Regions from separate parts of the Clostridium fungisolvens genome, predicted to be linked through region 2. Evidence: a T-box and tRNA genes for the amino acid it is inferred to sense, from the RefSeq annotation. Region 2 holds a T-box; the other regions hold tRNA genes.
The links. A T-box is a leader RNA that pairs with one kind of tRNA and senses whether it is charged. The one in region 2 lies ahead of alaS (alanine--tRNA ligase), so its partner is inferred to be a tRNA-Ala.

Region 1: it encodes a tRNA-Ala, which carries the amino acid that the T-box ahead of alaS (alanine--tRNA ligase) is inferred to sense. The anticodon was not compared.
Region 3: it encodes a tRNA-Ala, which carries the amino acid that the T-box ahead of alaS (alanine--tRNA ligase) is inferred to sense. The anticodon was not compared.
Region 4: it encodes a tRNA-Ala, which carries the amino acid that the T-box ahead of alaS (alanine--tRNA ligase) is inferred to sense. The anticodon was not compared.

The regions. Positions count from the first base shown of each region.
Region 1 covers NZ_BLZR01000001.1:4,018,470-4,025,922, forward strand. The annotation lists gene bsdtw1_RS17760 (polysaccharide deacetylase family protein) at 45-938, opposite strand; tRNA gene bsdtw1_RS17765 (tRNA-Asn) at 1,369-1,443, opposite strand; rRNA gene bsdtw1_RS17770 (23S ribosomal RNA) at 1,509-4,414, opposite strand; tRNA gene bsdtw1_RS17775 (tRNA-Ile) at 4,543-4,619, opposite strand; tRNA gene bsdtw1_RS17780 (tRNA-Ala) at 4,625-4,700, opposite strand; rRNA gene bsdtw1_RS17785 (16S ribosomal RNA) at 4,825-6,344, opposite strand; gene bsdtw1_RS17790 (ABC transporter ATP-binding protein) at 6,893-7,453, opposite strand, start outside.
Region 2 covers NZ_BLZR01000001.1:1,591,318-1,598,770, forward strand. The annotation lists gene bsdtw1_RS06530 (ABC transporter ATP-binding protein) at 1-634, shown strand, start outside; gene bsdtw1_RS06535 (PRC-barrel domain-containing protein) at 768-1,265, shown strand; gene bsdtw1_RS06540 (AI-2E family transporter) at 1,252-2,277, shown strand; T-box leader at 2,479-2,653, shown strand; gene alaS (alanine--tRNA ligase) at 2,904-5,543, shown strand; gene bsdtw1_RS06550 (IreB family regulatory phosphoprotein) at 5,696-5,953, shown strand; gene ruvX (Holliday junction resolvase RuvX) at 6,267-6,683, shown strand; gene bsdtw1_RS06560 (DUF1292 domain-containing protein) at 6,737-6,997, shown strand; gene bsdtw1_RS06565 (Fur family transcriptional regulator) at 7,015-7,453, shown strand, end outside.
Region 3 covers NZ_BLZR01000002.1:144,475-151,927, reverse strand. The annotation lists rRNA gene bsdtw1_RS23040 (16S ribosomal RNA) at 1-1,504, shown strand, start outside; rRNA gene bsdtw1_RS23035 (23S ribosomal RNA) at 1,735-4,640, shown strand; rRNA gene rrf (5S ribosomal RNA) at 4,781-4,898, shown strand; tRNA gene bsdtw1_RS23025 (tRNA-Ile) at 4,905-4,981, shown strand; tRNA gene bsdtw1_RS23020 (tRNA-Ala) at 4,987-5,062, shown strand; gene bsdtw1_RS23015 (manganese efflux pump MntP) at 5,249-5,797, shown strand; gene rbr (rubrerythrin) at 5,912-6,496, opposite strand; gene bsdtw1_RS23005 (phosphodiester glycosidase family protein) at 6,776-7,453, shown strand, end outside.
Region 4 covers NZ_BLZR01000001.1:4,504,883-4,512,335, reverse strand. The annotation lists rRNA gene bsdtw1_RS20025 (16S ribosomal RNA) at 448-1,967, shown strand; tRNA gene bsdtw1_RS20020 (tRNA-Ala) at 2,092-2,167, shown strand; tRNA gene bsdtw1_RS20015 (tRNA-Ile) at 2,173-2,249, shown strand; rRNA gene bsdtw1_RS20010 (23S ribosomal RNA) at 2,378-5,283, shown strand; rRNA gene rrf (5S ribosomal RNA) at 5,340-5,457, shown strand; tRNA gene bsdtw1_RS20000 (tRNA-Phe) at 5,464-5,539, shown strand; tRNA gene bsdtw1_RS19995 (tRNA-Cys) at 5,558-5,632, shown strand; gene bsdtw1_RS19990 (S66 peptidase family protein) at 5,871-6,788, opposite strand; gene bsdtw1_RS19985 (magnesium transporter CorA family protein) at 6,913-7,453, opposite strand, start outside.

The DNA of each region.
Region 1 (7,453 bases), 2.4 Mb from region 2:
AGTAGAGATACACAATACTGTGCTCCCTACTTATAGCTTGTACATTATTCTAATATTTTAAACTCATATCCTTTATTTTTTAAGTCTGCTATTATATCAGGGAGAACCTCAGCTGTATTTTCTTTTCCATATGTATCGTGCATTAGTAACACTAGCTTCTGCTGATTCTTAAATGTCTGTCTATATCTATCAAGAAGTTGCTCTTTAGATTTAGGCTTTCCTTCAGCATCTCCTATGAGCCCATTCCAATCTATGTATTTATATCCCATATCATCGAAACGCTTATCAGTTTCATCAACGCCCTTCCATGACATATGTCCCCCTGGAAATCTTACTATTCTACTTCTAAAATCTTGTCCTAATACTTTTCTTATGGCATCATTATTTTTATCTAATTCAGCCATAAATTTATCTGCATCAACTTTGCCTCCAGGATATAAATTATTATAAATATGTGTATATGTATGATTACCTATAGAATTTCCCTGCTTATATGTATCTAAAAGAATTTGTTTTGCTCTAGGATCTTTTTCTAGTTCTTTCCCTACTATAAAAAACGTAGCTTTTATATCATTTTTTTTCAATACTTCCAAAATCTTAGGAGTCACTGTTGTTGAAGGGCCATCATCAAAGGTTAAGAAAACAATTTTTTTACCATCATTTATTTTTATGTTTTTTGATAAGAAATTTTGTATTGGCCCTGCATCATATGCATCTTTATCTAATTTCAATTCCTTATTTATATACTCAGTAAGTGCTGCATGAGATTGTGCTGAATTATCTATATTTTCCTGTTTTAGATTTCCGTCAACTACGGCTGCTTGTACAATTTCTTTCTTCACTATATTATGTCTGTAATAAGCAGTAATAAATATTGAAGAAACAACTACTGTACCTGCAAATAATATAATTCCATTAATTCGTCTTCTTATTTTCATTCGTTTTTTCCTCTTCCTTTTCATCCTTAGGTCACTGCCTCTAAACAACACTACCATCTCCTACAATTCTATTACACAAATATAATGGATTTAAAGTAACAATAAAGATTGCTCTTCATACATAAATAATAAACTATATTACAGAGTGATAAATTACATTTTTATAAAAATAAATTACAATCCTGTAACATGTTGTCTTTATATAACAAAACACCTTTGTTTTTAAGACATTTCTATAATACTTTAACCAATATTCTCCATTTTGCATAATAGTTTTACATTATTATGGTTTATATAAATTAATTATACAATAATTTTGTTAATAAAAGAATATCATAAAACTTTTTTAACACTACAATTTATGGAATTAACATATTTTTTTATACAACAAAAAACACCAGTTAATTATAACTGATGTATCAATTTCAAATGGCTCCGCGAAGAGGGCTCGAACCTCCAACCTATCGGTTAACAGCCGAGTGCTCCACCATTGAGCTATCGCGGAACATTATTAAATTAGAAAGATTGTTCTTTCAAAATTGCATTAAGTTAACTTTGTAATAATTTGTATTGGTCAAGCCCTCGACCTATTAGTATCGGTCAGCTGAACATGTTACCATGCTTACACCTCCGACCTATCAACCTCGTGTTCTTCGAGGGGTCTTACTAGCTTACGCTATGGGAAATCTAATCTTGAGGTGGGCTTCACGCTTAGATGCTTTCAGCGTTTATCCCTTCCCGACGTAGCTACCCAGCTATGCTCCTGGCGGAACAACTGGTGCACCAGAGGTCAGTCCATCCCGGTCCTCTCGTACTAAGGACAGCTCCTCTCAAATTTCCTACGCCCGCGACGGATAGGGACCGAACTGTCTCACGACGTTCTGAACCCAGCTCGCGTGCCGCTTTAATGGGCGAACAGCCCAACCCTTGGGACCTACTTCAGCCCCAGGATGCGACGAGCCGACATCGAGGTGCCAAACCTCCCCGTCGATGTGGACTCTTGGGGGAGATCAGCCTGTTATCCCCGAGGTAGCTTTTATCCGTTGAGCGATGGCCCTCCCACGAGGTACCACCGGATCACTAAGCCCGACTTTCGTCCCTGCTCCACTTGTGGGTGTCGCAGTCAGGCTCCCTTCTGCCTTTGCACTCTACGAACGATTTCCGACCGTTCTGAGGGAACCTTTGGGCGCCTCCGTTACTTTTTTGGAGGCGACCGCCCCAGTCAAACTGCCCACCTAACAATGTCCCGTCACCAGCTTCATGGTGCCCGGTTAGAATCCCAGTACTGTCAGGGTGGTATCCCAAGGACGACTCCACATCCCCTAACGAGGATGCTTCCAAGTCTCCCACCTATCCTGTACAGACAATACCGAAACTCAATGCTAAGCTACAGTAAAGCTCTACGGGGTCTTTCCGTCCAATCGCGGGTAGCAAGCATCTTCACTTGCACTACAACTTCGCCGGATTTACAGTTGAGACAGTGCCCAAGTCATTACGCCATTCGTGCGGGTCAGAACTTACCTGACAAGGAATTTCGCTACCTTAGGACCGTTATAGTTACGGCCGCCGTTTACTGGGGCTTAAGTTCACCGCTTCGCGTTACCGCTAACGATTCCCCTTAACCTTCCAGCACCGGGCAGGCGTCAGCCCCTATACATCAGCTTTCGCTTTAGCAGAGACCTGTGTTTTTGCTAAACAGTTGCTTGGGCCTATTCTCTGCGACCTACTCTCGTAGGCACCCCTTCTCCCGAAGTTACGGGGTCAATTTGCCGAGTTCCTTAACTGTAATTCTTCCGCCGGCCTTAGGATTCTCTCCTCACCTACCTGTGTCGGTTTGCGGTACGGGTACTACATTTCTCCCTAGAAGCTTTTCTTGGCAGCGTAGAATCAAGTACTTCAGCCTAAAAGGCCTTCCCCATCACACCTCAGCTAATACAGGCGGATTTGCCTACCTGTATACCTAAGTGCTTAGACTAGCATCCAATAGCTAGCACACTCTATCTTCCTGCGTCACTCCATCGGTAATAACGATTTGCAGTAGTATCGGAATATCAACCGATTGTCCATCACCTACGCCTTTCGGCCTCGGCTTAGGTCCCGACTAACCCTCAGCGGACGAGCCTTCCTGAGGAAACCTTAGGTTTTCGGCCACTAGGATTCTCACCTAGTTCTCGCTACTGATGCCAACATACTCACTCGTAATCAGTCCACCGCTCCTTACGGTACGACTTCAGCCCGATTACGACGCTCCCCTACCCCAGCAGATAAATCTGCTAGCCGTAGCTTCGGTGATAAGTTTGAGCCCCGAACATCTTCGGCGCAGGATCTCTCGACTAGTGAGCTATTACGCACTCTTTTAATGAGTGGCTGCTTCTAAGCCAACATCCTAGTTGTCTTAGAAATCCCACATCCTTTTCCACTTAACTTATACTTTGGGACCTTAGCTGACGATCTGGGCTGTTTCCCTTTTGACTACGGATCTTATCATTCGCAGTCTGACTGCCGGACTAATACTATATGGCATTCGGAGTTTGATAAGGTTCGGTAAGCGATATGCCCCCTAGCCCATTCAGTGCTCTACCTCCATTAGTCATATCCGACGCTAGCCCTAAAGCTATTTCGGGGAGAACCAGCTATCTCCGAGTTCGATTGGAATTTCTCCGCTATCCACAGCTCATCCCATGGTTTTTCAACACCAACGTGGTTCGGTCCTCCACGAAGTTTTACCTTCGCTTCAACCTGGCCATGGATAGGTCACCCGGTTTCGGGTCTACGGCATGCAACTAGTCGCCCTATTCAGACTCGGTTTCCCTTCGGCTCCGTACCTTAAGTACTTAACCTCGCTACATACCGTAACTCGTTGGCTCGTTCTACAAAAAGCACATCATCACACACATATGGTGCTATGATCGGTTGTAGGCACACGGTTTCAGGTTCTATTTCACTCCCCTCCCGGGGTTCTTTTCACCTTTCCCTCACGGTACTTCTTCACTATCGGTCATCAAGTAGTATTTAGCCTTGGGAGGTGGTCCTCCCTGCTTCCCACAAGGTTTCACGTGTCTCGTGGTACTCTGGAGCAGAACTATGGTCTTCTTGTTTCACTTACAGGACTATTACCTTCTACGGTGTATCTTTCCAGATATCTTCAATTACAATAGCCACCAATGTTATGTTCTGTCCGCAACCCCAAAGATAAATCTTTGGTTTGGGCTCTTCCGATTTCGCTCGCCGCTACTGACGGAATCGATTTTTCTTTCTCTTCCTCTAGGTACTTAGATGTTTCAGTTCCCTAGGTTTACCCTCCTATAGCTATGTATTCACTATAGGATACGTAGGGTTACCTACGTGAGTTTCCTCATTCGGAGATCTTTGGATCACAGGCTATTTGCGCCTACCCAAAGCTTATCGCAGCTTGTCACGTCCTTCTTCGGCTCTTGATGCCAAGGCATTCACCATGCGCCCTTTGTAGCTTGACCTATCAAATCAAATTTGAGTTACAAATTTGCTGATTTACTAAAATACTAGCGTGCATTTTAGTAATCAATTTATTACAAAGAATAGTAAATATCTTTACTTTAACTTATGTGCAATTTTCAAAGAACAATGGTGGGCTTAAATGGACTCGAACCATCGACCTCACGCTTATCAGGCGTGCGCTCTAACCAGCTGAGCTATAAGCCCACAAATGGTGGAGATAAAGAGATTCGAACTCTTGACCCCCTGCGTGCAAGGCAGGTGCTCTCCCAACTGAGCTATACCCCCATATGTGTATATTAAATTAAGATGCCAATTACTTGGTATCTCAAAATTAAACAGAGAGAGATTCTAACCAGAATTCGTATATATTAAGTCTGAAATGCATCAGTACTTAATAATTTCTCCATAGAAAGGAGGTGATCCAGCCGCAGGTTCTCCTACGGCTACCTTGTTACGACTTCACCCCAATCGCTGACCCTACCTTCGGCTGCTGCCTCCCTTACGGGTTAGCTCACAGACTTCGGGTATTGCCAACTCTCATGGTGTGACGGGCGGTGTGTACAAGGCCCGGGAACGTATTCACCGCGACATGCTGATTCGCGATTACTAGCAACTCCGGCTTCATGTAGGCGAGTTTCAGCCTACAATCCGAACTGGGACAAGTTTTTGAGATTTGCTCCACCTCACGGTCTTGCGTCTCTTTGTACTTGCCATTGTAGCACGTGTGTAGCCCTAGACATAAGGGGCATGATGATTTGACGTCATCCCCACCTTCCTCCCGGTTAACCCGGGCAGTCTCGCTAGAGTGCTCAACTAAATGGTAGCAACTAACAATAAGGGTTGCGCTCGTTGCGGGACTTAACCCAACATCTCACGACACGAGCTGACGACAACCATGCACCACCTGTCTTCCTGTCGGTACCAAAGGTACCGACTTCCCCGGTTAAGGGTAATTCAGGAGATGTCAAGTCTAGGTAAGGTTCTTCGCGTTGCTTCGAATTAAACCACATGCTCCGCTGCTTGTGCGGGCCCCCGTCAATTCCTTTGAGTTTTAATCTTGCGACCGTACTCCCCAGGCGGGATACTTATTGTGTTAACGGCGGCACGGAGGTGTTGAAACCCCCACACCTAGTATCCATCGTTTACGGCGTGGACTACCAGGGTATCTAATCCTGTTTGCTCCCCACGCTTTCGAGCCTCAGTGTCAGTTACAGTCCAGAAAGTCGCCTTCGCCACTGGTGTTCTTCCTAATCTCTACGCATTTCACCGCTACACTAGGAATTCCACTTTCCTCTCCTGCACTCTAGATATCCAGTTTGGAATGCAGCACCCAAGTTAAGCTCAGGTATTTCACATCCCACTTAAATATCCACCTACGCTCCCTTTACGCCCAGTAAATCCGGACAACGCTTGCCACCTACGTATTACCGCGGCTGCTGGCACGTAGTTAGCCGTGGCTTCCTCCTTGGGTACCGTCATTATCGTCCCCAAAGACAGAGCTTTACAACCCGAAGGCCTTCATCACTCACGCGGCGTTGCTGCATCAGGGTTTCCCCCATTGTGCAATATTCCCCACTGCTGCCTCCCGTAGGAGTCTGGACCGTATCTCAGTTCCAATGTGGCCGATCACCCTCTCAGGTCGGCTACGCATCGTCGCCTTGGTGAGCCATTACCTCACCAACTAGCTAATGCGCCGCGGGTCCATCTTATAGCGGATTGCTCCTTTGATTTTCATTTCATGCGAAACGAAAATGTTATGCGGTATTAATCTTCCTTTCGGAAGGCTATCCCCCTCTATAAGGCAGGTTACCCACGTGTTACTCACCCGTCCGCCGCTAAGAAAGTTCCGAAGAACTTTCTCCGCTCGACTTGCATGTGTTAGGCACGCCGCCAGCGTTCGTCCTGAGCCAGGATCAAACTCTCAATTTAAAGTTTAATCATAGCTTACTTACTTAGTAAGTCTTTTTTCAAAAGAATTGCTGGTTTAGTTTAAGTCTAATTTTAGACTTTGTTTATCTTCTCTGTTTAATTTTCAAAGACCAATGTTTAACTGCTTATTCATATTATCATCTCAATCGAATCTTGTCAACATTATTTTTTGTTGCTTAAAATCAATTTGTCAGACAACGATATTTAATATACCATGTTATTGAACAAAACTCAAACTATTCTATAGTCAATTATATAAATTTATATGCTAAAATCTAAATATACCTTCAAATATCTTTTTTTTCCTTGTATGTTTACTATTGAAGATTACAAGAAAATATGATGTCTTTATCGATAATCTTCCACATTAAAATACTTTAAATTATAAAAATTAGCTTCTTTATCTTAGAATCTGAAATCATTCATAATCTTCTCTAAAATAAAAATACATGTATACAGTAAATTTTACATTCCCTATATACATGTATTATCTAATTAAATTTTAGTTTTTAATTTTGACACAATAAATACATTTACCTTAAACTGAATTATGATATATTTTCAAACTGCATATTATATAGATAAGCATAAGTTCCATCTAAATCAATTAACTCATTATGATTTCCTCGTTCTTTTATTCCTTCATCCGTAAGAACTATTATTTCATCAGCGTTTCTTATAGTGCTCAGTCTATGAGCTATAACTATTGTAGTTCTATTCTTAGAAAGATCTTCTAAGGATTTCTGTATAAACTTCTCACTCTCATTATCAAGGGCAGATGTAGCTTCATCAAGTATCAATATAGGAGGATTTTTAAGGAATACTCTTGCTATTGACACTCTTTGCTTCTGACCACCAGAAAGCTTAACCCCTCTCTCTCCTACACTTGTATCATAACCATCCTTAAGAGTCATAATAAATTCATGTATATTAGCTTTTTTAGCTGCATCTATAATCTCCTCATCAGATGCACCTGGTTTCCCATAAGCTATATTTTCTTTTATAGTTCCAGTAAACATGTATACATCCTGTTGAACTATCCCAATTGAGTTTCTAAGGGATTTAAGTTTTATATCTCTTATGTCTATGCCATCAACAGTAATTGAGCC
Region 2 (7,453 bases):
AGGACCTACAGGTTCAGGTAAAACCACTATTATTAATTTATTAAACAAGTTTTATGATATAGACAGTGGTGAGATAGCTATAGATAAAATGAATATTGAAGATATAAGGAGAGAAAGTCTTAGAAAAACAATATCAATAGTACTTCAGGATACTTTTCTTTTTTCAGATACAGTAAGGGAGAATATAAGATATGGAAGAATAACTGCAACAGATAGTGAAGTTGAGAATGCGGCAAAGCTTGCAAACGCAGATTTGTTCATAAAACAATTACCTGAAGGTTATGATACAGTTTTATCAGACAACGGAAGTAATTTATCTCAAGGACAAAGACAGTTGCTTGCAATTGCAAGAGCAGTACTTGCTAAGTCATCTATTCTTATTTTAGATGAAGCAACATCATCTATAGATACCCGTACTGAGGTTCATATTCAGGAGGCCATGTTAAAGCTTATGGAGGGAAAGACAACTTTTGTTATTGCTCATAGATTAAGTACAATTAGAAATGCTGATAAGATAGTTGTTGTAAAAGATGGAGAAATCATCGAAAGTGGACATCATGAAGAGCTTATAGATAATAGAGGTTTTTATTATAATCTCTACAACAGTCAGTTTAATACGGGGATGAGTATATAGAATCTTCTACAGAATCTATTTTGGAAATATAATTTTTGATGCCGGTTGGTACTTATGCGATTAGTTTCATAATTATGGTATTATTTTGATTGTTTTGGTAAATACTACTCTTAAATATTTAAGGGTGATGAATATGCAAAGAATTAAAGACTTCGAATATATGAATGCATATAATATACAAGGTAAAAAACTAGGTTCAATAAAAGAAATATATATTGACTTTTTCAATGGAAAACTTAAAGGATTTGAAGTAAATAGAAGGGGGCTAAAAAAAGAAAACTTCATAGATATACAAGATATAATAACGCTAAATAAAAGTTTGATATTTGATAAATTCAGTAAGGCGCAAGGCCTCCCTTTTTGCAAGATAAAAAGTATGGATGTAGTAGACAAATGTGGAGAGATAGTAGGAGTAGTTGAGGATATAGTTATTGATCCATCAGATTATACCATTAAGGGACTAATAATATCCTCTGGTTTTATAAACAAACTAATAAAAGGGAAGAATATAGTGCTGCTAAGTCAAATCATACTAGGAGAAAAGTTTATTTTGTATTATGGAAGCTATAATGTGCTATTAAAATCAATGCCACATAGCTTTACAAAAGGAGATTGCTATGAAGAAACCTAGTAAAAAAATTATAATTAATTTGATATTAGCGGCAGTGATCCTAATAGTTGTGGTTCTATATATTAAATTAAGGATTATAAGGGAAGTTATCTTTATTATCATTTTTTCCTTCATTGTTTCCTATACATTAAAACCTCTTTTAATGTATAGCATGGAAAAGACCAAGATAAATAAGAAGCTTGGTGCAGGCTTAATTATTTTAGCTGTATTCAGCTTTGTTGTGATTACAATAGTAGGTGTAATTCCTTCACTTTTTAAGGAAGGTGCAAATATAGAGACTATAATGAATTCTGTTGAGAGGTTAGTAAACTGGGTTAATTCGAAAGTACATATGAATCAATATGGAATTTTTGATACTCTAAGTGTGCAAATTAACGAAAGATTAAATGTAGCATTAAGCAATTTTTCTGAGAAGGCTTTTGATAGCCTAGTAGATTTTAGTGAAAATTTGCTTTCGCTTGCAGTTGTTCCTGTTGTAAGTTACTATTTTTTGGCTGAAGGCAATGTGATCGAAAATAAGCTTTTACTATTAGTTCCAATGAAAAAAAGATCTATTATTAAAAGAATAATAAGTGATATCGACAAGGCTTTAGGTAGATATATATTTAGTCAGTTTGTATTATGTATTATAATTGGAGTACTTACTTTTTTTGTGCTAATATGCTTGAAAATACAGTTTCCTATTCTGTTATCAATTTTTAATGCAGTGGTAAACATAATACCGTACTTTGGACCATTGATAGGTGCGATACCTGCTATTTTAGTAGCTTTAATTCAGTCACCAACCAAAGCTATATATGCTACCATATTGCTTTTTATAATACAACAGGTTGAAGGAAACTTGATTTCCCCTCAAATAACAGCTTCAAGTATAAAGATGCATCCACTATTAATAATAATACTTTTACTTATAGGCGAAAAAATTGGTGGATTTTTTGGAATGATTTTAGCAATACCTATAGGAGTTATAATCAAAGTTATTTATGAAGATATTGATTATCATATGTATTAGATATAGATTTCGATGGTTTTACGAATCTTTATTTGGATAGATTCTAATATGAAGTAGTTTATCTGTAAATAGACATTGATAAAGATATGCATACTCCTGAATAATCAACATTATTACAATATAAACCACAAATTGAGCATATTTTTAAGTAAATATTGACAGAGATAAAACATTATCATATAATTTGCCTATAAAGTTAATAACGGTGTGATGACAAGAATAAGTAGATAAATTATGACTACAAAGAGAAGAAGTGGTTGGTGAAAACTTCTTAGCATAGTTATTGAAAGCTATCTTAGAGCACTTTTCTTAAGAGATGTATTTATTAAGTACATAATTAGGGTGGTACCGCGGAAGTATAGCTTTCGTCCCTTGCTGGGATGAGGGCTTTTTTTTTATTCTTTGGAAATTATAATATATAAATCTTTGGAAAACTATATTTTATTATAAGGGAAAAATGATTTATAAAAACAAAAGAATAAAAAGAGAAATCTATCGCCTGCCAGATTTTCCTCATATGTATTCGGAAAGGCAGATGCGCAAAAAAAACCACTGAAGAAAATCGCTTCAGCGACTTTTTATTAATATCTTAAAATATTTGTATATATAAGAATGGAGGAAATAATATGAAATACATGGGAGCAAACGAATTAAGAGATGCATATCTAAAGTTTTTTGAAAGTAAAGATCATCTAGTAATGCCATCATTCTCGTTAGTACCAAAGAATGATAAGAGCTTACTTTTAATAAATGCTGGTATGGCGCCTTTAAAACCATATTTTACTGGAGTTGAAGAACCACCAAGAAAGAGAGTTGCTACTTGTCAAAAGTGTATAAGAACTGGCGATATAGAAAATGTAGGAAAGACTTCAAGACATGGTACTTTCTTTGAAATGCTTGGAAACTTTTCATTTGGAGATTATTTTAAGAACGAGATAATTCCATGGGCATGGGAATTTATAACTGAAACTCTTTCTATACCTAAAGATAAATTATATGTGACTATATATCTAGAAGATGATGAAGCTTTCGATATATGGACTTCTAAAACGGATGTAGATCCAAGTAGAATATTTAGACTAGGTAAAGACGATAACTTCTGGGAAATAGGAGTTGGACCATGTGGACCATGTACAGAAATCCACTTTGACAGAGGTGATGGGAAGATTACTTCTGTAGAAGAATTTGTAAAGGCAGCAGATGAAGATAGAGTAGTAGAATTCTGGAATCTAGTTTTCACACAATTTGATAAAGATGAAGAGGGAAATTATAACAGATTAGCTAAGCCTAATATAGATACAGGTATGGGGCTTGAGAGAATTACTACTATTATGCAAGGTGTAGATAATATTTTTGAGATTGATACCGTTAAAAATATATTAGGAACTGTAAGCAAAATAGCAAATGTAGAATATAAATCAGATGACAATAAAGATGTTTCTTTAAGAATAATAACTGATCACGTAAAAGGTGTAACTATGCTGATATGTGATGGAGTTCAACCTTCAAATGAAGGAAGAGGTTATGTGTTAAGAAGACTTCTAAGAAGAGCTGCTAGACATGGAAGGTTACTAGGAATCAAAGAGCTGTTCTTAACTAAAATAGTTGATTCAGTTGTTGAAAATTATTCAAGTGGTTATCCTGAACTTTTAGAGAAAGCTCAGTATATAAAGAAAGTAGTTCTATTAGAAGAAGAAAGATTTAATGAAACTATAGACAGTGGTATGGATATACTTAAAGGATATATAAATGAACTTGAAGCTGCTAAAGGAGAAGTCCTTTCAGGAGAAAAAGTATTCAAATTATATGATACTTATGGATTTCCATTAGAGTTAACTGAAGAAATACTTGAAGAAAAGGGCATGAAGGTAGATCTTGAAGGCTTTAACAGGGAAATGAAGGAACAAAGAGAGAGAGCAAGAGCTGCAAGAGGAACTACAAGCTACATGGGCAGTGATGAGATTCCTGTAAATAAAATAGAAGCAACTCTAAGCACAAACTTCGATGGTTATGGAACAATAAAACATCAAGGAACAGTACTATTACTTTCAGATTCTACAGAATTTAGAGAAGAGTTATCAGAAGGTGAAGAAGGTTTCTTAGTTGTTGATAACACACCATTCTATGCTGAAATGGGTGGCCAGGTAGGAGATACTGGAATAATAACAGGAGAAGGATTTAAAGCAGAAGTTTTAGATTGTAAGAAGAATCCTGGTGGAAAGATTTATCATGTTATAAAAGTTACTTTTGGTACTGTTAAGGTTAACGATACTGTAAGTCTTGAAGTTGATAATAACAGAAGAAACAGTATATGCAAAAACCATACAGCTACTCATATGCTTCATGAAGCGTTAAGAGAAGTACTTGGTGAACATGTAAACCAATCTGGATCATATGTAGACAGCGAAAGACTTAGATTTGACTTTACTCATTTCTCAGCATTATCAGCTGAAGAGTTATATAAAGTTGAAACTATGGTAAATGAAAAAATAATGGAAGCATACTCTGTTTGTACAGATGTGATGACTATAGATCAAGCAAAAAACAGTGGAGCTATGGCTCTATTTGATGATAAATATAGTGATGAAGTTAGAGTAGTATCTATAGGTGATTTCTCAAAAGAACTTTGTGGAGGTACTCACGTAAGTAATTCAGGACAAATTGGATTATTTAAAGTAGTTTCTGAAACTGGTGTTGCAGCAGGAATAAGAAGAATAGAAGCGTTAACTGGCTTTAATGCAATAAAACACTTTGAAAGTAAAAGTGAAATCATAAGAGAAGTTACTTCAACACTAAAATGTAATGAAAAAGATATTTTAAGAAAATTACATTCACAAACTGTTGATTTAAAAGAAAAGGAAAAAGAAATACAAGAGCTTAAGCTTAAAATGGTTCAAGGTTCTGAAAATGATATTCTAGCTAGTGCTAAAGAAATTAAAGGTGTAAAAGTTGTGGCTTCAACTGTTGAAGGCCTTGATGGAAATGCGTTAAGAGATTTAGCTGATAAAATAAGAAATAAAGTTGGTAATGGAGTAGTGGTTTTAGGAAGTGCTGCTGACGGAAAAGTAAACCTAGTAGCTATGGCAACTAGAGATGCTATAGAAAAAGGAATACATTGTGGTAAGATTATAAAAGAAGTAGCAACAATCGCTGGCGGCGGCGGTGGCGGAAGACCAGATATGGCTCAAGCTGGAGGTAAGAATCCAGAAAAGCTAAACGAGGCATTAGCGAAAGTAAATGAGTTAGTAGAATTATTGGTAAAATAGTGTACATTTCCATAAATATCATTTATAATTATATTAAACATAAAACAGAATAAACAATTGTTAGTAGGTTAATACTAATTTATATGATATTTAAATAATTTTTTCATGTGAACCAGTAAGGGGGTGAAGCTGCCACTTTAAGCAGCGAACTTATGGCAAATAATTTAGATCATACAATGCAATTTGACTTTACAAAGAATAAAAAAGACTTGACAAAGGCTATCTTGAATGAGGTTTATAATTCTTTAAAGGAAAAAGGTTACAACCCTGTAAATCAACTTGTAGGTTATTTAATTTCAGGAGACCCTACTTACATCACAAATTATAATGGTGCAAGGGCTTTGGTAAGAAAACTTGAAAGAGATGAAATTCTTGAAGAGGTAATAAAATCTTATCTAGAGATAAAATAGAGGGTGCCCATTTGGGTACCCTTTAATGTTATAAAATATAATAAAATTTATTTTTTGCTTTTACTTTGGGTATAATTGAATTTTTTTTCATTAAGAAGGTTATTATTTAACTTATAGGGAAAATTAATATTTAATTAAGGATACTTTTTAAAATTATATTAAAATACCTGTAACATATAAAACCATAAATAATTAATGTATCTTCTTTAATAAGATGAATTTTATTTACACAATATATGGGTAGTAATTTGATTCATATATTTAAGTAAAACGTATAAATAAGTATTGCTAATAGACCCTATAGGAGAAAACGATGCGTATAATAGGATTAGATTTTGGACAAAAAACTATTGGGGTGGCAGTATCAGATCCCTTAGGATTTACTGCTCAAGGAATCACAACGATTAGAAGAAAAAACTTCAGATATGATCTCGAAGAAGTGAAGAAAATCTTTGATGAGTACAATGCAGAGCTCATTGTTATAGGACTTCCTAAAAATATGAATGGAACAATTGGTCCTTCAGGTGAAATGGCTCAAGACTTTGGAAAACGACTTGTTGAATTATTCAACCCTAAAATTGAATTTTGGGATGAGAGACTTACTACTGTTGCGGCTCATCGTGCAATGCTAGAAGCGGATTTATCAAGAAATAAAAGAAAAAAGATAGTTGATAAGATTGCAGCCACATTTATACTTCAAGGTTATCTGGATAGATTGGCAAAGCAATAATTGACTTTCATTATCAATAAAATTAAAATACAATATAAAAGGAGTGTTTTTTAATGGAAAATAATATTGATACAATAGTATTGCTAGATGAAGATGGAATTGAAACTGAATTTGAGGTTATTACAAAACTTGATATTGAAGACAATGAATACGTAATCGTAGTTCCAGTAGATGGATCAGAAGATGATGCGATTGCGTTAAAAATCGTTACAGATGAAGAGGGAAATGATGCTTTGATAACAGTAGAAGATGAGGAAGAATTTGCAATGGTTGCAGAAGCATATGAAACTCTTTTTGCTGATGACTTAAATTAATAAAGAGAGGTTTTAGCATGTCACAGGTATCATCAAAAGACTATAATCAATTGAAAGAAGATTTGAAAAAGAAAGGCTACAAATTGACTCCGCAAAGAAGAGCAATTGTAGATACTATTCTATTAAATAAAGGCAAGCACCTTACAGCTGAAGAAATTTATGATGAAGTGAAAGTAGGTTGCCCTGAGATAGGATTAGCGACTGTATATAGAACTATTTTACTTTTAGAAGAGATGGGGATAATATATAGACTTGATTTAAATGATGGAAGTGCAAGGTACGAAATGGCTCATGATGATGAGCATCATAGACACCATCATTTAGTTTGCAATAACTGTGGTAAGGTAATTGAAGTTGAAGCGGATTTACTTGATGATTTAGAAGAACTAATTGAAAAAAAATGCGACTTCAAGATAATGGATCACAGCGTGAAATTTTATGGCTTATGCAGCGAAT
Region 3 (7,453 bases), on a different contig from region 2:
TCCTGGCTCAGGACGAACGCTGGCGGCGTGCCTAACACATGCAAGTCGAGCGGAGAAAGTTCTTCGGAACTTTCTTAGCGGCGGACGGGTGAGTAACACGTGGGTAACCTGCCTTATAGAGGGGGATAGCCTTCCGAAAGGAAGATTAATACCGCATAACATTTTCGTTTCGCATGAAATGAAAATCAAAGGAGCAATCCGCTATAAGATGGACCCGCGGCGCATTAGCTAGTTGGTGAGGTAATGGCTCACCAAGGCGACGATGCGTAGCCGACCTGAGAGGGTGATCGGCCACATTGGAACTGAGATACGGTCCAGACTCCTACGGGAGGCAGCAGTGGGGAATATTGCACAATGGGGGAAACCCTGATGCAGCAACGCCGCGTGAGTGATGAAGGCCTTCGGGTTGTAAAGCTCTGTCTTTGGGGACGATAATGACGGTACCCAAGGAGGAAGCCACGGCTAACTACGTGCCAGCAGCCGCGGTAATACGTAGGTGGCAAGCGTTGTCCGGATTTACTGGGCGTAAAGGGAGCGTAGGTGGATATTTAAGTGGGATGTGAAATACCTGAGCTTAACTTGGGTGCTGCATTCCAAACTGGATATCTAGAGTGCAGGAGAGGAAAGTGGAATTCCTAGTGTAGCGGTGAAATGCGTAGAGATTAGGAAGAACACCAGTGGCGAAGGCGACTTTCTGGACTGTAACTGACACTGAGGCTCGAAAGCGTGGGGAGCAAACAGGATTAGATACCCTGGTAGTCCACGCCGTAAACGATGGATACTAGGTGTGGGGGTTTCAACACCTCCGTGCCGCCGTTAACACAATAAGTATCCCGCCTGGGGAGTACGGTCGCAAGATTAAAACTCAAAGGAATTGACGGGGGCCCGCACAAGCAGCGGAGCATGTGGTTTAATTCGAAGCAACGCGAAGAACCTTACCTAGACTTGACATCTCCTGAATTACCCTTAACCGGGGAAGTCGGTACCTTTGGTACCGACAGGAAGACAGGTGGTGCATGGTTGTCGTCAGCTCGTGTCGTGAGATGTTGGGTTAAGTCCCGCAACGAGCGCAACCCTTATTGTTAGTTGCTACCATTTAGTTGAGCACTCTAGCGAGACTGCCCGGGTTAACCGGGAGGAAGGTGGGGATGACGTCAAATCATCATGCCCCTTATGTCTAGGGCTACACACGTGCTACAATGGCAAGTACAAAGAGACGCAAGACCGTGAGGTGGAGCAAATCTCAAAAACTTGTCCCAGTTCGGATTGTAGGCTGAAACTCGCCTACATGAAGCCGGAGTTGCTAGTAATCGCGAATCAGCATGTCGCGGTGAATACGTTCCCGGGCCTTGTACACACCGCCCGTCACACCATGAGAGTTGGCAATACCCGAAGTCTGTGAGCTAACCCGTAAGGGAGGCAGCAGCCGAAGGTAGGGTCAGCGATTGGGGTGAAGTCGTAACAAGGTAGCCGTAGGAGAACCTGCGGCTGGATCACCTCCTTTCTATGGAGAAATTATTAAGTACTGATGCATTTCAGGCTTAATATATACGAATTCTGGTTAGAATCTCTCTCTGTTTAATTTTGAGATACCAAGTATCTCAGATTGTTCTTTGAAAATTGCACATAAGTTAAAGTAAAGATATTTACTATTCTTTGTAATAAATTGATTGCTAAAATGCACGCTAGTATTTTAGTAAATCAGCAAATTTGTAACTCAAATTTGATTTGATAGGTCAAGCTACAAAGGGCGCATGGTGAATGCCTTGGCATCAAGAGCCGAAGAAGGACGTGACAAGCTGCGATAAGCTTTGGGTAGGCGCAAATAGCCTGTGATCCAAAGATCTCCGAATGAGGAAACTCACGTAGGTAACCCTACGTATCCTATAGTGAATACATAGCTATAGGAGGGTAAACCTAGGGAACTGAAACATCTAAGTACCTAGAGGAAGAGAAAGAAAAATCGATTCCGTCAGTAGCGGCGAGCGAAATCGGAAGAGCCCAAACCAAAGATTTATCTTTGGGGTTGCGGACAGAACATAACATTGGTGGCTATTGTAATTGAAGATATCTGGAAAGATACACCGTAGAAGGTAATAGTCCTGTAAGTGAAACAAGAAGACCATAGTTCTGCTCCAGAGTACCACGAGACACGTGAAACCTTGTGGGAAGCAGGGAGGACCACCTCCCAAGGCTAAATACTACTTGATGACCGATAGTGAAGAAGTACCGTGAGGGAAAGGTGAAAAGAACCCCGGGAGGGGAGTGAAATAGAACCTGAAACCGTGTGCCTACAACCGATCATAGCACCATATGTGTGTGATGATGTGCTTTTTGTAGAACGAGCCAACGAGTTACGGTATGTAGCGAGGTTAAGTACTTAAGGTACGGAGCCGAAGGGAAACCGAGTCTGAATAGGGCGACTAGTTGCATGCCGTAGACCCGAAACCGGGTGACCTATCCATGGCCAGGTTGAAGCGAAGGTAAAACTTCGTGGAGGACCGAACCACGTTGGTGTTGAAAAACCATGGGATGAGCTGTGGATAGCGGAGAAATTCCAATCGAACTCGGAGATAGCTGGTTCTCCCCGAAATAGCTTTAGGGCTAGCGTCGGATATGACTAATGGAGGTAGAGCACTGAATGGGCTAGGGGGCATATCGCTTACCGAACCTTATCAAACTCCGAATGCCATATAGTATTAGTCCGGCAGTCAGACTGCGAATGATAAGATCCGTAGTCAAAAGGGAAACAGCCCAGATCGTCAGCTAAGGTCCCAAAGTATAAGTTAAGTGGAAAAGGATGTGGGATTTCTAAGACAACTAGGATGTTGGCTTAGAAGCAGCCACTCATTAAAAGAGTGCGTAATAGCTCACTAGTCGAGAGATCCTGCGCCGAAGATGTTCGGGGCTCAAACTTATCACCGAAGCTACGGCTAGCAGATTTATCTGCTGGGGTAGGGGAGCGTCGTAATCGGGCTGAAGTCGTACCGTAAGGAGCGGTGGACTGATTACGAGTGAGTATGTTGGCATCAGTAGCGAGAACTAGGTGAGAATCCTAGTGGCCGAAAACCTAAGGTTTCCTCAGGAAGGCTCGTCCGCTGAGGGTTAGTCGGGACCTAAGCCGAGGCCGAAAGGCGTAGGTGATGGACAATCGGTTGATATTCCGATACTACTGCAAATCGTTATTACCGATGGAGTGACGCAGGAAGATAGAGTGTGCTAGCTATTGGATGCTAGTCTAAGCACTTAGGTATACAGGTAGGCAAATCCGCCTGTATTAGCTGAGGTGTGATGGGGAAGGCCTTTTAGGCTGAAGTACTTGATTCTACGCTGCCAAGAAAAGCTTCTAGGGAGAAATGTAGTACCCGTACCGCAAACCGACACAGGTAGGTGAGGAGAGAATCCTAAGGCCGGCGGAAGAATTACAGTTAAGGAACTCGGCAAATTGACCCCGTAACTTCGGGAGAAGGGGTGCCTACGAGAGTAGGTCGCAGAGAATAGGCCCAAGCAACTGTTTAGCAAAAACACAGGTCTCTGCTAAAGCGAAAGCTGATGTATAGGGGCTGACGCCTGCCCGGTGCTGGAAGGTTAAGGGGAATCGTTAGCGGTAACGCGAAGCGGTGAACTTAAGCCCCAGTAAACGGCGGCCGTAACTATAACGGTCCTAAGGTAGCGAAATTCCTTGTCAGGTAAGTTCTGACCCGCACGAATGGCGTAATGACTTGGGCACTGTCTCAACTGTAAATCCGGCGAAGTTGTAGTGCAAGTGAAGATGCTTGCTACCCGCGATTGGACGGAAAGACCCCGTAGAGCTTTACTGTAGCTTAGCATTGAGTTTCGGTATTGTCTGTACAGGATAGGTGGGAGACTTGGAAGCATCCTCGTTAGGGGATGTGGAGTCGTCCTTGGGATACCACCCTGACAGTACTGGGATTCTAACCGGGCACCATGAAGCTGGTGACGGGACATTGTTAGGTGGGCAGTTTGACTGGGGCGGTCGCCTCCAAAAAAGTAACGGAGGCGCCCAAAGGTTCCCTCAGAACGGTCGGAAATCGTTCGTAGAGTGCAAAGGCAGAAGGGAGCCTGACTGCGACACCCACAAGTGGAGCAGGGACGAAAGTCGGGCTTAGTGATCCGGTGGTACCTCGTGGGAGGGCCATCGCTCAACGGATAAAAGCTACCTCGGGGATAACAGGCTGATCTCCCCCAAGAGTCCACATCGACGGGGAGGTTTGGCACCTCGATGTCGGCTCGTCGCATCCTGGGGCTGAAGTAGGTCCCAAGGGTTGGGCTGTTCGCCCATTAAAGCGGCACGCGAGCTGGGTTCAGAACGTCGTGAGACAGTTCGGTCCCTATCCGTCGCGGGCGTAGGAAATTTGAGAGGAGCTGTCCTTAGTACGAGAGGACCGGGATGGACTGACCTCTGGTGCACCAGTTGTTCCGCCAGGAGCATAGCTGGGTAGCTACGTCGGGAAGGGATAAACGCTGAAAGCATCTAAGCGTGAAGCCCACCTCAAGATTAGATTTCCCATAGCGTAAGCTAGTAAGACCCCTCGAAGAACACGAGGTTGATAGGTCGGAGGTGTAAGCATGGTAACATGTTCAGCTGACCGATACTAATAGGTCGAGGGCTTGACCAATACAAGATATTACAAAGTAAACTTAAGTGCAATTTTGAAAGAATAATCTTTCTTATATTTAGAAAAAATTCTTGTTGACAAGAAGAAAAAGTCTAGATATAATATTCACTGTGGTCAAATTAATGACTACAAACTGAATATCTGGTAATGATGCGTCTTAGGGTTACACCCGTACCCATACCGAACACGAAGGTTAAGACTTAGACGGCTGATGGTACTGCATGGGCGACTGTGTGGGAGAGTAAGTGGTTGCCAGGTTAGTAAGGATCTTTAGCTCAGTTGGTTAGAGCAACCGGCTCATAACCGGTAGGTCCGGGGTTCGAGTCCCTGAAGGTCCACCATATTTGGGGGTATAGCTCAGTTGGGAGAGCACCTGCCTTGCACGCAGGGGGTCAAGAGTTCGAATCTCTTTATCTCCACCAAAGTAAACCATGAACTTAATGTTCATGGTTTTTTTGTTTGCAAATAATTAAATAATTATAATGCAACTAACTTATAGGTTTTGAATAGAATATTCTAAGACAAATATATATAAATCTACACCTCCAGCTATATAACCTTAGCATAACTATGTTATGAGTACTTACCAAAGATAAGGAGGTAGAATTATGCATTTAATATACTTATTTGTCATAGCTTTTGTAAATAGTATTGATAACATTGGTATAGGTGTTGCGTACAGTGTTGGCAGAATAAAGATTGGATTTTACAAAAATATAATTATATCATCTATAGCATTTCTAGTGTCCTATATAGCTGCTATTTCTGGCAATATGGTATCGAATTTTTTAAGTGATAATATTTGTACAATGTTGAGTGTGATAATATTGGTAGTTATGGGGAGTAAGATGATAATCAAATCTATCTTAGAAAAAAGTGATGATGACGAATATAAAGTTAAAAATATAAAATACACCGAGGTTATATCAATAGGATTGGTATTGGCTCTTGATGATGTAGGAAGTTCAGTAAGTTCAGGGTTATCAGGTTATTCACCTTTCGCAATATCACTACCATATTTTATTATAAGTATTATGATCTTTATGTTGTCTGACTATGGTACAAGGTTCTTTGGAAAACTTAAGATTGGTAAAAAAGCAACCATAATATCAGGTGTAGTAATGATATTGATGGGGTTGTTAGAATTAGTGGGATAGGTCAAAAGAAGTGTATGGAAGTATGTAATCCTACTTATACTAATATAAGATCATTATAATAAGCACCTATAAATACTATAGGTGCTTATTTGTAAATAAATAAAAGCTATTATATTAATAGTTTTCAGCCAATACCTCAAAGTAAGATTGAGAATGGGCACAAGCAGGACAAGCTATAGGGGCATCCTGTCCTATATAGATATATCCACAATTTATGCACTTCCACGAAACTTCAATATCCTTTGAAAAAACTTTATTATTTTCTATATTACTGAGAAGAGCTCTATATCTTTCTTCATGATGCTTTTCTACTTCTGCTATTTTTCTATAAACGGCTGCTATTACTGGAAAGCCTTCAGCCTCAGCCTCATCTGCAAAAGTAGGGTATAGGTCTGTCCATTCCTCGTTTTCTCCGTCAGCAGCAGCTTTAAGATTAACTTTTGTATCTCCATAGGCTACAGGATATGTGGCTGTTATTTCTACATTATCAACTCCTAAGCCTTCACTTAAAAACTTAAAGAACCTTTTTGCATGCTCTTTTTCATTTTCGGCAGTTTCTATAAATAGATTTGATATTTGGACAAATCCTTCTTTTTTTGCAATAGATGCGTAATAAGTATATCTGTTTCTAGCTTGGGATTCTCCTGCAAAGGACTTCAATAAGTTTTCTGATGTTTTAGTACCTTTTAAAGATTTCAAATTTATCCCCTCCAATATTTTTATGTAGTATTGTATTCTTCATCATATTCATAAATTCCTGCATTAATTGATGTCTTAAAAATAGTTTACAAGGCTACCTCAGTTTATGACAAAAAATATATATTATTGTAATAATAATGATAAACTTTTTAATGGTAAACATATTAAAATAAATATATAATATTTAAATAAGATAATGTAAAGGATTGTATATTTATGTTTCGAAAAAAATTTAGAACTATATTAATTAATTTATCAATTTTTATAGGATGTAATTTATTGATAGGTTTAATATACTCATTGCCAATGATATATTATGGTCCATTTGATAATCTAAAGGAGATGGTAGTAACATCAGCAATGACAACATATAGACATCAATATTTAGCTACTTGGTTTTTGGACAAGGATCAGATAAATGAAATTATGAATAAGAACAAGATAGATACTACAGATAATTCCGATATTAAGGATATATCTGTGGCTGTATCCACATCTGCTGAGACAAACTCTAGTATTGACACAGATATGCCAGTAAATAAAACAGAAGGTGTTGAGCTTGTTAGTATAAATGAAAATAGATACAAAGGTTATCTATTGATAGTTAAAGATCCAAAAAGAATTGAACTTGGAGTTACTAAGGATCTTACAAAGTTTGGAGTAAAGTTAGATGATATGTCTAAGGAAAATGATGCGGTTGGAGGAATAAATGCTGGTGGTTTTGAAGATGAAAATGGACAAGGTAATGGAGGAACTCCCACTGGTATAGTGGTTAAGGACGGTGAAATTCTTTATAAGACAAAAAGTGATAGTTACTCAATTGTAGGTTTTAATAAACAGGGAATTTTAATACTTGGTAATTATTCTTTATCCCAAATAAAAGAGCTAGATTTAAAGGCAGCTGTTTCTTTTGAACCTTTTTTAATAGTTAATGGAAAAACTACTATAAAGTCTGGA
Region 4 (7,453 bases), 2.9 Mb from region 2:
AAAACGTTCTGTTAATAATTCAAAAAAGTAGATGTATACTAAGTATATTATCGTAATGATATTAGATATATTAACAATAAAATACAAATTTATTTATAAACATTACCACGTGTATCATTAATAGAAATAGCTTAAATATATTAGTAAAATAAAACTATAGTGAGATAATTTCTTTATTTATATCATAGATAGGAATGAGTAAAATAATAAAAATGTTACTATAATAAACGTCGCAGATGAGTGACAAGATAATAAATTAAAACTTGTTGAAAAAATAAGTTGACAATTTAAATCTTAAATGTTAATATTATTAAGCAGTCGGAAACGATTGCACTGGTCTTTGAAAATTAAACAGAGAAGATAAACAAAGTCTAAAACTAGACTTAAACTAAACCAGCAATTCTTTTGAAAAAAGACTTACTAAGTAAGTAAGCTATGATTAAACTTTAAATTGAGAGTTTGATCCTGGCTCAGGACGAACGCTGGCGGCGTGCCTAACACATGCAAGTCGAGCGGAGAAAGTTCTTCGGAACTTTCTTAGCGGCGGACGGGTGAGTAACACGTGGGTAACCTGCCTTATAGAGGGGGATAGCCTTCCGAAAGGAAGATTAATACCGCATAACATTTTCGTTTCGCATGAAATGAAAATCAAAGGAGCAATCCGCTATAAGATGGACCCGCGGCGCATTAGCTAGTTGGTGAGGTAATGGCTCACCAAGGCGACGATGCGTAGCCGACCTGAGAGGGTGATCGGCCACATTGGAACTGAGATACGGTCCAGACTCCTACGGGAGGCAGCAGTGGGGAATATTGCACAATGGGGGAAACCCTGATGCAGCAACGCCGCGTGAGTGATGAAGGCCTTCGGGTTGTAAAGCTCTGTCTTTGGGGACGATAATGACGGTACCCAAGGAGGAAGCCACGGCTAACTACGTGCCAGCAGCCGCGGTAATACGTAGGTGGCAAGCGTTGTCCGGATTTACTGGGCGTAAAGGGAGCGTAGGTGGATATTTAAGTGGGATGTGAAATACCTGAGCTTAACTTGGGTGCTGCATTCCAAACTGGATATCTAGAGTGCAGGAGAGGAAAGTGGAATTCCTAGTGTAGCGGTGAAATGCGTAGAGATTAGGAAGAACACCAGTGGCGAAGGCGACTTTCTGGACTGTAACTGACACTGAGGCTCGAAAGCGTGGGGAGCAAACAGGATTAGATACCCTGGTAGTCCACGCCGTAAACGATGGATACTAGGTGTGGGGGTTTCAACACCTCCGTGCCGCCGTTAACACAATAAGTATCCCGCCTGGGGAGTACGGTCGCAAGATTAAAACTCAAAGGAATTGACGGGGGCCCGCACAAGCAGCGGAGCATGTGGTTTAATTCGAAGCAACGCGAAGAACCTTACCTAGACTTGACATCTCCTGAATTACCCTTAACCGGGGAAGTCGGTACCTTTGGTACCGACAGGAAGACAGGTGGTGCATGGTTGTCGTCAGCTCGTGTCGTGAGATGTTGGGTTAAGTCCCGCAACGAGCGCAACCCTTATTGTTAGTTGCTACCATTTAGTTGAGCACTCTAGCGAGACTGCCCGGGTTAACCGGGAGGAAGGTGGGGATGACGTCAAATCATCATGCCCCTTATGTCTAGGGCTACACACGTGCTACAATGGCAAGTACAAAGAGACGCAAGACCGTGAGGTGGAGCAAATCTCAAAAACTTGTCCCAGTTCGGATTGTAGGCTGAAACTCGCCTACATGAAGCCGGAGTTGCTAGTAATCGCGAATCAGCATGTCGCGGTGAATACGTTCCCGGGCCTTGTACACACCGCCCGTCACACCATGAGAGTTGGCAATACCCGAAGTCTGTGAGCTAACCCGTAAGGGAGGCAGCAGCCGAAGGTAGGGTCAGCGATTGGGGTGAAGTCGTAACAAGGTAGCCGTAGGAGAACCTGCGGCTGGATCACCTCCTTTCTATGGAGAAATTATTAAGTACTGATGCATTTCAGACTTAATATATACGAATTCTGGTTAGAATCTCTCTCTGTTTAATTTTGAGATACCAAGTAATTGGCATCTTAATTTAATATACACATATGGGGGTATAGCTCAGTTGGGAGAGCACCTGCCTTGCACGCAGGGGGTCAAGAGTTCGAATCTCTTTATCTCCACCATTTGTGGGCTTATAGCTCAGCTGGTTAGAGCGCACGCCTGATAAGCGTGAGGTCGATGGTTCGAGTCCATTTAAGCCCACCATTGTTCTTTGAAAATTGCACATAAGTTAAAGTAAAGATATTTACTATTCTTTGTAATAAATTGATTACTAAAATGCACGCTAGTATTTTAGTAAATCAGCAAATTTGTAACTCAAATTTGATTTGATAGGTCAAGCTACAAAGGGCGCATGGTGAATGCCTTGGCATCAAGAGCCGAAGAAGGACGTGACAAGCTGCGATAAGCTTTGGGTAGGCGCAAATAGCCTGTGATCCAAAGATCTCCGAATGAGGAAACTCACGTAGGTAACCCTACGTATCCTATAGTGAATACATAGCTATAGGAGGGTAAACCTAGGGAACTGAAACATCTAAGTACCTAGAGGAAGAGAAAGAAAAATCGATTCCGTCAGTAGCGGCGAGCGAAATCGGAAGAGCCCAAACCAAAGATTTATCTTTGGGGTTGCGGACAGAACATAACATTGGTGGCTATTGTAATTGAAGATATCTGGAAAGATACACCGTAGAAGGTAATAGTCCTGTAAGTGAAACAAGAAGACCATAGTTCTGCTCCAGAGTACCACGAGACACGTGAAACCTTGTGGGAAGCAGGGAGGACCACCTCCCAAGGCTAAATACTACTTGATGACCGATAGTGAAGAAGTACCGTGAGGGAAAGGTGAAAAGAACCCCGGGAGGGGAGTGAAATAGAACCTGAAACCGTGTGCCTACAACCGATCATAGCACCATATGTGTGTGATGATGTGCTTTTTGTAGAACGAGCCAACGAGTTACGGTATGTAGCGAGGTTAAGTACTTAAGGTACGGAGCCGAAGGGAAACCGAGTCTGAATAGGGCGACTAGTTGCATGCCGTAGACCCGAAACCGGGTGACCTATCCATGGCCAGGTTGAAGCGAAGGTAAAACTTCGTGGAGGACCGAACCACGTTGGTGTTGAAAAACCATGGGATGAGCTGTGGATAGCGGAGAAATTCCAATCGAACTCGGAGATAGCTGGTTCTCCCCGAAATAGCTTTAGGGCTAGCGTCGGATATGACTAATGGAGGTAGAGCACTGAATGGGCTAGGGGGCATATCGCTTACCGAACCTTATCAAACTCCGAATGCCATATAGTATTAGTCCGGCAGTCAGACTGCGAATGATAAGATCCGTAGTCAAAAGGGAAACAGCCCAGATCGTCAGCTAAGGTCCCAAAGTATAAGTTAAGTGGAAAAGGATGTGGGATTTCTAAGACAACTAGGATGTTGGCTTAGAAGCAGCCACTCATTAAAAGAGTGCGTAATAGCTCACTAGTCGAGAGATCCTGCGCCGAAGATGTTCGGGGCTCAAACTTATCACCGAAGCTACGGCTAGCAGATTTATCTGCTGGGGTAGGGGAGCGTCGTAATCGGGCTGAAGTCGTACCGTAAGGAGCGGTGGACTGATTACGAGTGAGTATGTTGGCATCAGTAGCGAGAACTAGGTGAGAATCCTAGTGGCCGAAAACCTAAGGTTTCCTCAGGAAGGCTCGTCCGCTGAGGGTTAGTCGGGACCTAAGCCGAGGCCGAAAGGCGTAGGTGATGGACAATCGGTTGATATTCCGATACTACTGCAAATCGTTATTACCGATGGAGTGACGCAGGAAGATAGAGTGTGCTAGCTATTGGATGCTAGTCTAAGCACTTAGGTATACAGGTAGGCAAATCCGCCTGTATTAGCTGAGGTGTGATGGGGAAGGCCTTTTAGGCTGAAGTACTTGATTCTACGCTGCCAAGAAAAGCTTCTAGGGAGAAATGTAGTACCCGTACCGCAAACCGACACAGGTAGGTGAGGAGAGAATCCTAAGGCCGGCGGAAGAATTACAGTTAAGGAACTCGGCAAATTGACCCCGTAACTTCGGGAGAAGGGGTGCCTACGAGAGTAGGTCGCAGAGAATAGGCCCAAGCAACTGTTTAGCAAAAACACAGGTCTCTGCTAAAGCGAAAGCTGATGTATAGGGGCTGACGCCTGCCCGGTGCTGGAAGGTTAAGGGGAATCGTTAGCGGTAACGCGAAGCGGTGAACTTAAGCCCCAGTAAACGGCGGCCGTAACTATAACGGTCCTAAGGTAGCGAAATTCCTTGTCAGGTAAGTTCTGACCCGCACGAATGGCGTAATGACTTGGGCACTGTCTCAACTGTAAATCCGGCGAAGTTGTAGTGCAAGTGAAGATGCTTGCTACCCGCGATTGGACGGAAAGACCCCGTAGAGCTTTACTGTAGCTTAGCATTGAGTTTCGGTATTGTCTGTACAGGATAGGTGGGAGACTTGGAAGCATCCTCGTTAGGGGATGTGGAGTCGTCCTTGGGATACCACCCTGACAGTACTGGGATTCTAACCGGGCACCATGAAGCTGGTGACGGGACATTGTTAGGTGGGCAGTTTGACTGGGGCGGTCGCCTCCAAAAAAGTAACGGAGGCGCCCAAAGGTTCCCTCAGAACGGTCGGAAATCGTTCGTAGAGTGCAAAGGCAGAAGGGAGCCTGACTGCGACACCCACAAGTGGAGCAGGGACGAAAGTCGGGCTTAGTGATCCGGTGGTACCTCGTGGGAGGGCCATCGCTCAACGGATAAAAGCTACCTCGGGGATAACAGGCTGATCTCCCCCAAGAGTCCACATCGACGGGGAGGTTTGGCACCTCGATGTCGGCTCGTCGCATCCTGGGGCTGAAGTAGGTCCCAAGGGTTGGGCTGTTCGCCCATTAAAGCGGCACGCGAGCTGGGTTCAGAACGTCGTGAGACAGTTCGGTCCCTATCCGTCGCGGGCGTAGGAAATTTGAGAGGAGCTGTCCTTAGTACGAGAGGACCGGGATGGACTGACCTCTGGTGCACCAGTTGTTCCGCCAGGAGCATAGCTGGGTAGCTACGTCGGGAAGGGATAAACGCTGAAAGCATCTAAGCGTGAAGCCCACCTCAAGATTAGATTTCCCATAGCGTAAGCTAGTAAGACCCCTCGAAGAACACGAGGTTGATAGGTCGGAGGTGTAAGCATGGTAACATGTTCAGCTGACCGATACTAATAGGTCGAGGGCTTGACCAATACAAGATATTACAAAGTAAACTTAAGTGCAATTTTGAAAGAATAATCTTTCAATATCTAGTGATGATGCGTCTAAGGGTTACACCCGTACCCATACCGAACACGAAGGTTAAGACTTAGACGGCTGATGGTACTGCATGGGCGACTGTGTGGGAGAGTAAGTGGTCGCTAGGTAAATGTGGCTAGATAGCTCAGTCGGTAGAGCAGAGGACTGAAAATCCTCGTGTCCCTGGTTCGATTCCTGGTCTGGCCACCATTTATTTTAAATTAATTCGGCGCTATAGCCAAGCGGTAAGGTCAAGGTCTGCAAAACCTTTATGCCCCGGTTCAAATCCGGGTGGCGCCTCCAAAAATAAAGTCTGTAAACTTTTTGTTTACAGACTTTTGTTTTGTATAAGCTAAATAAATGTATGGTTTTAGTTAATACTAAGTATAATAAAAAATAGATACAATTGTGGATAAGTATATAAAAGAACACTATTCTGCGATAAAATTCAGAAAAATCAAAAGTTAGTCACAGAAAAATCAAAATAATACACAGTTTTTGTGGATAACTATTGTTGATTATTTTTATTTCTGTGGATTATTTATAATACGAACTCTTTAACTGGAGTTATTAAGCCTGCTTCAAAATCTATTTTAACAGAGCCACCTACTGGAAGCGTTATATTTTGATGTTCATGACCGAAAGGTAAGTTAACAATAGTAGGCTTTCTTAAGGGTAATATTTTTTGAGCAATAAGTTCATTTAGTGTGAAATTATGTTCTTTCATGTCATTTTCGTTTGGTGTAAAATTGCCTAGTATAAATCCCTTGCAGTATTTTAATTTATTAGCTAAATTAAGTTGAGTTAGCATTCTATCAATTGAATAAATCTTTTCATTCACATCTTCTAGAAATAGGATTTTATCCTTTGTATCAATTTCAAAGGGAGTTCCTAAACTACTACAAATAATAGAGAGATTTCCACCTACAAGCTTTCCGCTTATATTTTTGGTATTATGAACTTGTACTGAGTCGAAAGAATTTAAATCTATTTTATAATTACATGATCTATCCATAACGGCATTAAAAAAGCTATCTCGAGTAGTTAAATCTGAGAAATCTGATTTTACCATTGGACCATGAAAGGTTATAAGACCTAACTTCTTGTATAGATAATTTAAAATCAAAGTTATATCACTATAACCGCAAAATATTTTAGGATGTCTTTTTATAACGCCCAAGTCCAGATAAGGTAGCATTCGCGCACTTCCATACCCACCTCTGAAACAAACAATAGCATCTACTTCATCATCAATAAACATATTCATTAGATCGTAAGCTCTCACTTTATCTTCTCCCGCTAGGTATCCATACTTATCAAATACATGAGCACCGACTTTTACATTAAAACCTAAATTTCTAAAATCAGAGATTTTTTTATTTATTATTTCTGCATCATCACAACCAGCAGGGGATATAATTCCAACGGTCTTTCCAAACTTAATTCCATGAGCGAGCATGATAAGCACCTCCCAAATAAAAATATAAGAGGACCATATAGTCCTCTTGTGTAACAATCTCAATTATTATATTATTCATCAGAATCCATAATTGAGATTGAAATAGTATTTAATTTAAATAAAACTATGAAAACATATCTTTCTTATAAAGCATCCCAGCAACAAGTAGAGCTACACCCATGGTAACGCCCATAACTATGTGAAATGCATAAGGGCTGTCTTGTAATGGTAACCTAATATTCATTCCATATATTCCACCCATTATAGTTGGGATAGCTAGTAGTATGGTTAATGAAGCAAGGCCTTTCATTACTATATTTAAGTTGTTTGATATAACAGAAGCAAAAAAGTCCATAGTACTTGCTAGTATATTACTATATATTTCTGTCATTTCGATAGCTTGCTTATTTTCAATGATTACGTCCTCTAATACATCTTTATCTTCTTCATATTTTTGCATAATTTCAAGCTTCAACATTTTTTCTAAAGTTATTTCATTAGATTTTAATGAAGTAGAAAAGTATACAAGAGATTTCTCTAGAGAATGAAGTTGTATTAGTTCCCTATTTTTCATAGATTTATGGAGTCTTTTTTCTATCATAAGGCTCTTCTTGTCTATTTGTCTTAGATATATAAGATAATATGTAGAAACTCTATTTAAAATT